Regions from separate parts of the Sorangium sp. So ce590 genome, predicted to be linked through region 1. Evidence: riboswitches for the same ligand, from Rfam matches in the RefSeq annotation. Region 1 holds a riboswitch; each other region holds the start of a gene.
What was found. Region 1 has a riboswitch for cobalamin ahead of WMF28_RS05055 (TonB-dependent receptor domain-containing protein). Riboswitches for the same ligand answer to the same signal wherever they lie in the genome.
Positions count from the first base shown of each region.

Region 2: linked by a shared signal. The riboswitch ahead of WMF28_RS01415 (energy-coupling factor ABC transporter permease) and the one ahead of WMF28_RS05055 (TonB-dependent receptor domain-containing protein) in region 1 are both predicted to bind cobalamin.
Region 3: linked by a shared signal. The riboswitch ahead of WMF28_RS19160 (hypothetical protein) and the one ahead of WMF28_RS05055 (TonB-dependent receptor domain-containing protein) in region 1 are both predicted to bind cobalamin.

Region 1 is NZ_CP150346.1:1,376,099-1,379,655, forward strand. Features, by position in the region: gene typA (translational GTPase TypA) at 1-574, opposite strand, end outside; cobalamin riboswitch at 774-981, shown strand; gene WMF28_RS05055 (TonB-dependent receptor domain-containing protein) at 1,438-2,781, shown strand; gene WMF28_RS05060 (ATP-binding protein) at 2,804-3,557, shown strand, end outside.
Region 2 is NZ_CP150346.1:370,618-374,174, forward strand. Features, by position in the region: gene WMF28_RS01400 (energy-coupling factor ABC transporter ATP-binding protein) at 1-201, opposite strand, end outside; gene WMF28_RS01405 (CbiQ family ECF transporter T component) at 198-947, opposite strand; gene WMF28_RS01410 (hypothetical protein) at 937-1,305, opposite strand; gene WMF28_RS01415 (energy-coupling factor ABC transporter permease) at 1,302-2,036, opposite strand; cobalamin riboswitch at 2,114-2,318, opposite strand; gene WMF28_RS01420 (enoyl-CoA hydratase/isomerase family protein) at 3,239-3,557, opposite strand, start outside.
Region 3 is NZ_CP150346.1:5,074,385-5,077,941, forward strand. Features, by position in the region: gene WMF28_RS19150 (NAD-dependent protein deacetylase) at 1-648, opposite strand, end outside; gene WMF28_RS19155 (cytochrome c-type biogenesis protein) at 972-1,592, shown strand; cobalamin riboswitch at 1,697-1,904, shown strand; gene WMF28_RS19160 (hypothetical protein) at 2,343-3,557, shown strand, end outside.

The DNA of each region.
Region 1 (3,557 bases):
GGATGGTCTCGAAGAGCGGCACGAGGTCCGTGGCCTCGTCCTCGAGCTCGCGCTTGGCCTGGCCGAACTTCGCGACCGCGTAGAGCGTCGCGAAGTCCATCTGCCCGTCGCTCGCCTCGAGATCGCAGAAGAGGTCGAACACCTCGGAGAGCACCTCGTGGGCGCGCGCGTCGCTCCGGTCGATCTTGTTGATGACGACGATGATCGGGAAGCCGCGCTGGAGGCACTTCGAGAGCACGAACCGCGTCTGCGGCAGCGGGCCCTCGGCGGCGTCGACGAGGAGCAGCGCCCCGTCGGCCATCATCAGCGTGCGCTCGACCTCGCCGCCGAAGTCGGAGTGGCCGGGCGTGTCGACGATGTTGATCTTGACCCCGCGGTACCGGATGCTCGTGTTCTTCGCGAGGATCGTGATGCCGCGCTCCCGCTCGAGGTCGTTCGAGTCCATGACCCGCTCGGCCACGACCTCGTTTTCCCGGAAGGCGCCCGACTGGCGGAGCATGTGATCGACGAGGGTCGTCTTCCCGTGGTCGACGTGGGCGACGATGGCGATGTTGCGGAGGTCGTTACGCGGCATATATGTACAGCGGCGGCCGTGTAGCACGCGCTCCACGAAGGAGCGAGCCCATCCTCGCTAGAGCTCGAACGTTCGGCCCGCACGCCGGACGTCGCGCAGGGGTCGAGCAGGCCTCACGCGAGCGGCGCGAGCGGCGCGAGCGCTGCGAGCGGAGCGGGCGAGGTGAGCGGGAACGATTGACAGCCGGAGGGGCGCCACCTTAAGGTGCGACCGCGCTGGTGCCTGGGCGCCTGTCCAGGCTGAATAGGGAACCCGGTGAAATTCCGGGGCTGCCCCGCAGCGGTAAGCGAGAACGACCTCCCACGACAAGCACTGGCCCGCGAGGGCTGGGAAGCGGTGGACAGTAGGAAGCCGGCCCGGCCGGAGCGCTCGCGAGCCCGAAGACCTGCCAGCGCCCGGCGACGGGGAGACATCCGATGCCGGTTCGACCTGGGAGCCTCGAGGGAGGCGGTTAGGTCCGAGCCGGTGCATCTCTGCGCACGTCCCGGATCCCGAACCGCCCCCCGCGATGCCTTTCGGTCGCCCGTGGGGGCGAGAGGTCGGTCCAGCGCATCGCGCCGGATTCGCATTTTCCTCCCCGCGGAGCTCGACACGAGCGGCCCGCCGCCGCTCCGCGCGATTGCAGCGAAGGAGGACATGAATGCTCCGCGAGACGGTCACGATCGGCCACGCACACCGCCATCCGCTCGGTCGGATGGCCGCACTGGCCCTCTTGCTGGCCGCCGCGCGGCCGGCGCGCGCCGAGGCGCCCGCGGACGGGGGCGCGCTCGAGGTCACGGTGCAGGCGGAGAAGCCGGGCAGCGAGGCCGCCTCGCGCGTCTCGGTCGGGCACCGCGAGCTCGAGCTCAGGCCCGGCGCGCGCCGTGTGCGGCGAGGGCGAGCAGGGCGGCCTGAACCCGCCGCCCTCCGCCTTCGGACAGCCGTGCATCGATCATTTCGGCGCGGTCGATCCGACCGAGGGCGGGTCGACCGCGCGGCACATGGGGTCCGTCTCCCTCTCGACCGCGTGGCGGGACGCCGACCTGAGCGCGATGGCCTACCTCCTCAGCTATCGCTTCACGCTGTACTCGAACTTCACGTTCTTCAGCGAGGACCCCGACCACGGCGACCAGATCGAGCAGAACGACGACCGCACCGTCGCAGGCGCCGATCTCCGGTTCCGCAAGCAGTTCGAGCTCGGGGGGGCGAGGTTCACGACCTCGCTCGGCGCGCAGCTCCGCGCGGACGGGATCGACAAGTCGCTCCACCACGACCAGGCGCGCGAGCGGCTCGAGGAGAGGGACCGGACCCACATCGACGAGGGCCAGATCGGCGTCTACGTCGAGCAGGACGCCCGGCTCCGGCGCTGGCTCCGCCTCGTGCTCGGCGCGCGCGGGCAGTGGATCGACGTCAACGTGGACGATCTGCGCGAGGACCTCCAGGCGACCGGGAACAGGTCGAGCGGCGTCCAGGGGCAGATGCAGCTCCTCCCGAAGCTCACGGCGATCGTCTCGCCGATCGACGGGGTCGATCTCTTCGCCCACTACGGGCGCGGCTTCCACTCGAACGACGCCCGGGGCGTGGTGCTGGCCCAGGGGGCGGCGACGCTGATCACCCCCGCGATGGGCTACGAGGTCGGCGCGCGGGTCGCGCCCGTGCGCGGCCTCTCGCTGAGCGCGGCCGGGTTCCTGCTCGATCTCGACTCCGAGCTGGTCTGGAGCGGCGACGCCGGCGTGACCGAGGCGTCGGGGCAGACGCGGCGCTACGGGGTCGAGATCGGCGCGCGTTACCGGCTCGGGAGCTGGCTCTTCGCCGACGTGGACGCGACCTTCACCCGCGCGCGCTTCCGCGTGAACGCCGGCAACGCGAGCGCGGTCGCCCTCGCGCCGACCCGGACGCTGACCGCGGGGGTCGGCGTCCGCCCGACGTTCGGCGCGTTCACGCCGTTCGCCGCGCTGCGGGTCAAGGCGATCGGCGCGCGGCCCGCGACCGAGGACGAGTCGCTCACCGCCGAGGGGTTCACGGTCGTCGACGCGAACGCGGGGCTCCGGTGGAGGAACGTCGAGGCGGCCGTGGACATCCAGAACCTCCTCGACACGACGTGGCGCGAGGTCCAGTTCGCGAGCGACTCGCGGCTGCCGTACGAGCCGGCTGCGGTCACCGGGATCCACTACTCGCCGGGGTGGCCCTTCACGGCGATCGGGCGGGCGACGCTTCATTGGCAGTAGCCCCAAGGCGCGCGCCGTTGCGATGGCGCGCGCCCTGCGCTTCCATGCCGCCCTCCCCGTGAGCCCCCCGCCGCCCTCCCAGCTCCGCGCCCCGCGCGCGCCGCGCGCCCGCGCGGAGCTCGTCGCGACCGGCTGGGAGCTGTTCTCGGCCCTGCTGTTCCTCTCCGCCGTCGTCCCCGTGGCCCTCACCACGCCGTGGCCGGCGATCCTCCTGCTCGCCTCGATGGCCCTCTCGGCCGCGCTCTCGGGCGTGCTCGTCCGCCGCGGCGACCGCGGCTTCGCCATCGCCGCGGCGATCCGCACCCTCTCGTGGCCGCTCGCGGTCTCGCCGCTCGCCTTCATGGGCGCCCCCACCGCGCCCTCCTCCTGGCCGGGTCCGCTCGGGATCGGCCACGCGACGCCCCCCTCGTGGCTCGGCCTCCTGGTCACGGCCGTCGCCTTCGGCGTCATGGCCGGCGGCATGCGCCGCGCCATCTACCGCAGCCTGCTCCGCGCCGACGCGGCCGACGGCGGCGCCTCCGAGGCCGACTCGGCGCGCGCCCTCGCCGCGGCGCTCCGGCCGAGGCTCGCCGAGTCGGCGACGGCCGCCGGCATCGTCGGCGGGCATGTCATGCTGCTCTTCTGCGTCGCGTTCCTCCGCACCCAGAGCCAGGTCGTGTTCCAGGCGTGGTTCGAGGTCGTCCCCCTCCTCGCGCTCTCCGGCACCCTCGGCTTCACCCTCGCCGTCCGCCCCGCCACGCGCCCGATCGTCGCCGCCCTCCGGGCCGGCCCGTCCG
Region 2 (3,557 bases), 1.0 Mb from region 1:
GCGGCGGCCCGAGATCTCGACGCTGCCGCCGGGCGCAGGGAGGAGCCCGACGAGCGTCCGGAGCAGCGCGGTCTTGCCGGCGCCGTTGCCACCGAGCACCGCCACGGACTCGCCCTCGGCGACGTCGAGGCGCACGTCGCGCAGCGCGGGCTCGGCGCCGCGGTAGCCGATCCGGGGGGCGCGCAGGGCGATGGCGCTCATCCCGCCTCCCCGGCGGCGACGCTGAGCCCGAGCGCCGCGAGGGCGGCGGCGGCGAACGCGAGGTTCGCGGCGGGCGCGCTCGCCCGGCGGTCGGCGACGGGGAGCTCTCCCTTGTAGCCGCGGAGCTGCATCGCGAGGGCGGCGTGCTCGGAGCGCTCCAGGGTCCGGAGCGCCACGACGCCCGCGACGGCGCCGGCCGAGCGCGCGGCGGCGCGCGGGTGCGCGAACCCGCCGCGGAGCGCGGCGGCGCTCCACGCGCCGTCGGCCGCGCGCTGGAGCACGCCGGCGAAGCGCCGCGCGAGCGCGAGCAGCTCGACGAGGGCCGCGGGCGCGCCGAGCCCGGCGAGCGCCGACTCGATCTCGGCGGGCGCGGCGGCGCTGGCGAGCCACCGGAGCACCGCGGCCGCCGCGAGGACGCGCGCGGCGATGGCCGCGGCGCGGTCGGCCCCCTCGCGCGTGAGGGCGTCGAGCGGGAACGGCGCGCCCGCGAGGAGCGGCTCCCCCGGGGTGAGCGCGAGCGCGAGCGCGGCCGCGAGCCCCCCGAGCCACGCGGCGGGCGCGAACGCGCGGAGGACGGCGCCCGCCGTCACGCCCTGGAGGCGGAGGGCAGCGCACGCGACGACGAGCAGCGCGGCCGGCGTGAAGGGCGAGCGCGCGCCCGCGGCGACGCAGCACGCGGTCACGGCGGCCCCGAGGCGGAGCCGGGGATCCACGTCGCGGAGCCGCGCGGGGAGGTCAGTCGGCACGGAGGCCTTCAACGCCGGGCTTGCCGCCGGGATCGCCGGCGGGCTGACCGGCGCGCTCGACGAAGAGCACGCGCGAGAAGTAGCCCAGGGCGAAGCCGGAGAGGAGCCCCGCCCAGAGGAACGCGAAGAGCAGGAGATCGCCCTCGAAGCCCGCGAACAGCGGCCCCGTGTCGTGGCGCCCCGCGTCCTCGGCGACGCGGCGGATCACGGCCTCGTCGACCCCGTCCCAGGAGGCGTTGCCGCACGCGACGAGCCCGAGCGCGGCGGCGGCCGGGAGCGCGGCGGTGAGCCGGAGCGCCGCAGCGCGCGCGCGCCGTGCGAACGCGGGCAGCGCGCGCTGCGCGACCCGCCGTGTCACGACGCCCCCGCGGCGAGCGGGACGACCCGGAGCCGCTCCAGGATGTCGGGCCGCCGGGCGCGCAGGAAGACGAGCGCCCCCGCGGTCATGGCGCCCTCGAGGAGGCCGAGCGGCAGCTGGGTGGGGACGAAGGCGAGGGCGACGCCGGTGAACATGGACGTCACCGACCCTTCGCCCGCGAGCCCGAGCGCGAGCTCGAGCGCCGTGGTCGCGTACGTGGCCCAGTCCGAGATCACGCCGGCCAGGAACCCCGCGACCCAGAGGCTCGCGCCGCAGCGCTGCGCGAGCCGGAAGGCGAGGAACCCGGTGAACGCGCCCGCGATGCCCATGGACGCGACGTCGGCGCCGAGCGTGGTGAGCCCGCCGTGCGCGAGGAAGAGGGCCTGGATGAGGAGCGCCACAACGGTGACGAGGACGGCCATCCAGGGGCCGATGAGCACCGCGGCGAGCCCGGTGCCGCACGGGTGGGAGCAGGTCCCGGCGGTCGGCACCGGCACGGGCATGCACGAGATCGCGAAGACGGCGGCGGCGACGAGGCCGACGAACGGCTTGTAGAAGACGTCCTGCCGGGTGCGCTGCCGGAGCAGGTGGAGGGCGATCGCCACGAAGGGCAGGGCGAGCGCGTTCCAGACCGCGCACCAGCCGAGCGGCAGGACGCCTTCCGCGAGGTGCATGGCGGCCGCGGGCCGGGCCGCGAGGAGCGTCGCCAGGAACACGCAGGCGATGGACACGGCACGGCCGTGGGGACCGATTTCGGCGCTCCGGGTGAGATCCGCACCCGAACGCCACGAAGACGTGCGCAAGCTGCACCTCGTGGGGGGCTCGGGTAGGTCTCCCGGCTCATGGGTTCAGGGAGCTGTTCGAGCTCCCAGCGCTGCGTCCACCTTCCCAGGCCTGTTCATGAGGCCCAGTGGTCTTCGGAAGCAGCTCCCCACTCACGGTGGCGGTACCGCGCCGGTTTCGCACCGGCTTCCCTGTTATGCCCTGAGGGCACCCGAGGCGTGGATTGTCAGATGGATCTCGGTAGTCCCGTTTCGCGCTCGGCGTCAAGGACGTCGCGCCGCGATCGCGGGGGCGCTCGTCTCGCGGCGCAGCGCGGCGCGGCGAGCGGGCGGTCCTGGCGCTGCCGCGGCGTGCCGTGCGCTGTTGGCGCCGCCCTGTCGAGCCGACCGGCGGCGCCATACGGGATCGCGCCCTGTGCAATGGTGGAATCGGAGGCGAGGACGGGAAGGAGAAGGAGAAATTGACCGAGACGCACGAGGCAAAGCTTTCTCGAAAATGCTGCAAGCCTTGTGCTTCGGTAGTTAAAGTCTCTTTACTTGCTCGCCTCAGGGTCGCTGCTTACCCCGGCGTCCTGTCGGGGCGTGCGCCGCCCCATGCGCGCGGCGCAGGTTCTGGGCCCTCTCGCCTCGTGCGCGCGGCGCACGCTCCGGTGGTTTTCTCGCGGCAGTGTGCCTTGTTCGTCCTGGCTCTTTACTTATGAGCAGGTGTTCCGTGCCTGGCTCCCTTCGTCGCGGCGCCTGCCGTGAGGGGCCGGCGGGTTCTCGTGTACTCCTTTCCGAGAACGCGAAAATGGACTCCGCCGGAGGCTGTCTCCCGTGCACGGGTATGCCCGGCTCGAACGCGCATTCGCCGGAATGGGCGGCGTCTGCGCTGTGCGGTCGTCTGGCTGTCCTCGTGCCGGGCGCAATCCGCTCACCTGCGTGCATACGTTGCACTTTGTTATCGACAACCTGCCCTTGGGTGCCACACTCTGATCACCGCATGCGCACCGGCGCGGTTTCCCCCCCCGGCCCGGAGCGCGTGCGGGTTTTCTTGAGCACCGCGACGGACGTCCACCACGCCGCCGCGGTCCCCCTGCCGCGGTCATGTCTGGCCCCCCTCCAGCATGATGCGCGGTATTTTTTTGTCCTCCGGCGTGCGGCTCGGAGGCTCACTTTCCGGTGAACGCGGCCTGTGATTTCGCCAGGAAAGCTTTCATTCCGAGCTGCTGGTCGTCGCTGCCGAAGAGCGCGGCGAAGGCCTGGGCTTCCAGCTCGTTGGCGGCGGCGAGATCGAGGCTCTCGCCGCGCAGGATGACGCGCTTGGCGGCGGCGACGGCGAGCGGCCCGCGCGAGGCGATCTTGAGGGCGGTGTCGCGGGCGCGCGCGAGGAGCTCGGTCGCCGGGAAGACGGCGTTGACGAGCCCGATCGAGAGCGCCTGCTCGGCGGTGATCATGTCGCCTGAGTAGATGAGCTCGCGTGCGCGTCCG
Region 3 (3,557 bases), 3.7 Mb from region 1:
CGCGTCGACGAGGGCGAACGCCGCGTCGACGATCGGCCGCGCCACGTTCTCGCCGAAGAAGACGACGCGCGGCTTGAGCGGGCCGTCGCAGCGCAGGCAGGGGGGCGCCTGGAAGCCGGCCACGTGCTCGGCAGGGAGATCGGCGTCGCCGTCGGGGGCGATGTCGGCCGCGAGGCGCAGCCAGCCGGGGTTCCGCGCGAGCAGCCGCGCCTGGAGGGCGGCGCGCGGCTCCATCGCGCCGCACGCGAGGCAGGCGACCTCGGAGAGCGTGCCGTGCAGCTCGATGACCCGGCGGCTGCCGGCGGCCAGATGGAGGCCGTCGACGTTCTGCGTGATGAGGCCCTCGAGCAGCCCGTCCCGCTCGAGCCGCGCGAGGGCGCGATGCGCAGGGTTGGGCTCGGCGCGGGAGAAGCGCTCCCAGCCGATCACCGCGCGCGCCCAGTAGCGCTGCCGGATCTCCGCCGAGCGCGAGAACTCCCGCCCCTGGATCGGGTTGCGCGCGCGGCGCCGCGTCTCGGGCCCGCGGTAATCCGGGATGCCGGACTCGGTGCTGCACCCCGCCCCCGTCAGCGCCACGAACCGCTTGCCGCGCAGGAGCGCGATGAGGTCGTCGACCGGATCCGCGAGGAGCGCTTCGCCGAGCGGCATGGACCGGTTTGTGACCCGTTCCAGGGGGCGCCGCCAGCCGCCGGCCGCCCGCCCGCCGGCACGACGCTCGGCACAGGCACGGCGCCCCTCCGGGCCCACCCGTCCAGGCACACGCCCCCGCAGCCATGGAGACGGGCGCTGCGCAGAAGAGCTGGGACCAGCAAGCAGGGAGTCGAGGCGCACGCCGGCAGTGCGTCACGCTGTCGCACCTCATCGAACGATGCAGCGATATCCCGCCCTTCGGGCCGCACGCGGGCGCGCCGCGACGAGCGCGACATCGTGTCGCAGAGCCCTGGCGGACGGCCCCGCTAGGCTGTCTCACGATGATCCAGCGAGAGCACGGCAGGTCGGCGAATGACTCGGCCCGTACCGCGCACGGGGTCCGCGAGGTGAGCTCGCCATTGCACCTCCGGTCGCTGCGCGGCGCGCGCTGGCGCCGCGCGGCGGCGCTGGTCGCCTTCGTCGCGGGCGTGGCGATGAGCGGCAGGGCCGAGCCCGCGACGCCCAGCCAGGCTGCGTCCGAGCTCGTGGACACGACGCCGGCGCCCGGCGAGCGGGCGCTCGCAGGGCGCCTGCTCGCGCCTTGCTGCTGGGATCAGACGCTTGATGTCCACGAATCGGAGGTGGCGCGCGATCTTCGCCGCGAGATCCGCGCGCGCCTCCGCCAGGGCGAGGCGGCCGGCGCCGTCGAGCAGGACCTCGTCGCACGTTATGGCGACCGCCTCCGCGCGGCGCCCTCGTCAGGCACCCTCGGCAAGGTCGCGCTTGGATTGATGCTGGGCATCGCGGTGGCCTTGCTCGGGGTCTTCGCCCTGCTGCGCTCGTGGAGGCGCAACGCAGCGCAGACGGGTCCATCCAGGGGCGCCACCGCGGCGGCCCTTCGCGACGAGTATGACGAGTATGACGAGCGCCTCGACAACGAGCTCCGGGAGCGCGACGCGTGAGCGCATCCCCGCCGTGACGCGCGCGGCGCGGCATGGCGCGGTCGTCGCCCCGCTCGTCCGGGCGCAGCCCCAACATCCCGCTTGACCGGAGTCCCGCACCACAATATGTAGTGCCTCGTGTTGGTGCCTCGGGCTTCGGCCCCGGGCTCAAAAGGGAACCCGGTGCGAATCCGGGGCTGCCCCGCAGCGGTAAGCGAGAACGATCTCCACGACGAGCACTGGCCTCCGGGCTGGGAAGCGGTGGACCGTAGGAACCCGGCGAGAGCCGGAGCGCTCGCAAGTCCGAAGACCTGCCAACATCCTGCGTCGGGGAGACATCCCGCGCCGGTTTGACCTGGAAGCCTCGTGGGAGGGCGGTAGGTCCGAGCTGGCGCGAGACTCTCGCGCCGGTCCCGGTTCCGACCCGTTCCCCGAGCTTTCTTTCGCAATCGTCCGCGGGGACGAAGGGTCGGTCCGATGATCATCTCGAAGGTTCAGCGCCCTCGCGCGTCGCAGCTGGCTCCTCCGCGCCTCGCGTCCTCGTACCGAGCGCTCTGGCGTCGATCCGTGCGGAGCCGACGACGAGAGACGTCGCGCTGAGCCTTTCCGGTCGAGGATCAACACAACGTATCCCCCGTGCGCGTCGTCGCGCCGGAGCGCGATCACGCGCGCTTCGTCGCCCGATGGAGACAGCTCAGCTCTCGAGCGCGACAGGGGGGCGCAGGCACGCTCCTCTCCTGTTGCAGCAGAAGTAGAAAGGAAAGAGTCCCTATGCGCATTGTCGCGTCTTCCGTCACCGCAGCGCTCCTCCTGCTCTCACCGTCGGTGTTCGCTGACGCCTTCGACGAGTACGCGGGGAACACGTCGTATACGTTCGACCTTCCCGCCATCGCCGGCGGGTGGTCCGTGGCCCTGGATGGGTTCCCCACGACAGCCCAGGAGATCGATGGCTACGAGCTGGCCGGCCGGCTCCTCGCCGCCAACGATCAGACCGTGTACCTCCAGAAGAACTATGGTTCGAGCGCCTACGTGCCCGTCGCGACGCTGAGCGACGGGCCGATGGATCCGAGCTTCCTCGCCATCTCACCGGACGGCAGCACGATCGCGCTCGGGGTCGGGTACGGGGCGCCGCTGCTCGTGTTCCCGAGCTCCATCCTCAGCATCACCTCGCCGCCGGACCTGCTCAGCCACGTGGACGTGATCGAGCTCGACGTCGACTACTACGACCTGGCCTGGTACGGGAACGAGGCGCTCGTCATCAACGGCGGCTGGAGCGGCCCGGGCGGCTACACGAGCGGCGTCTATGCCCTCGATCTGACCGCGTCGCCGATCACGGAGATCCCGCTGATCACGAGCATCCCCGGCGCCTCCGCGGGGATCGCCGTGGACTCCGAGGGCAACCTCGTCACCGGGATCGGCCATCTGACCTCGCCCAACCGGACAGGAGAGCTCCGGATCTGGGCGGCGGCCGACGTCCAGGGCGTCATCAATGGCACGTGGAACGCCTACGCGTATGGCGGCAGCGAGGGCTCGCTCCTGGCGAGCAACGTGCTGAACGCGGCGGCGCTCGGCTTCGACGAGGACGACACCCTGCATGTGGGCGGCGGAGACGCGTTCGGCGTCGGCGGCGCGAGCGAGAACGGCTACGCCGCGCTCATCCGCGCCAGCGTCGTCGCGAGCGTCGTCGGGGGCAGCCAGACGCCGGTGAACGAGGCGAGCTCGTCGCAGTACCTCGAGCTCGCGCCGGACGTCTGCGAGGACGACAGCACGACCTCGCCCATCGCGTTCGTCGGCCACACGAGCGCCCTGGCGATCGTTTGGAACCCGTCGGGCGACGAGTACTCGTCCCCCGCGGGGCAGTGCTACTCGGCCGGAAGCGCCTCGGACTTCTGGGAAACCTGGGTGACGCCGAAGGTGACGCTGTACTTCCCCGACGGCGCGCCGGACTCCGACAGCGACGGCGTGCCCGACGGCGCGGACAACGCC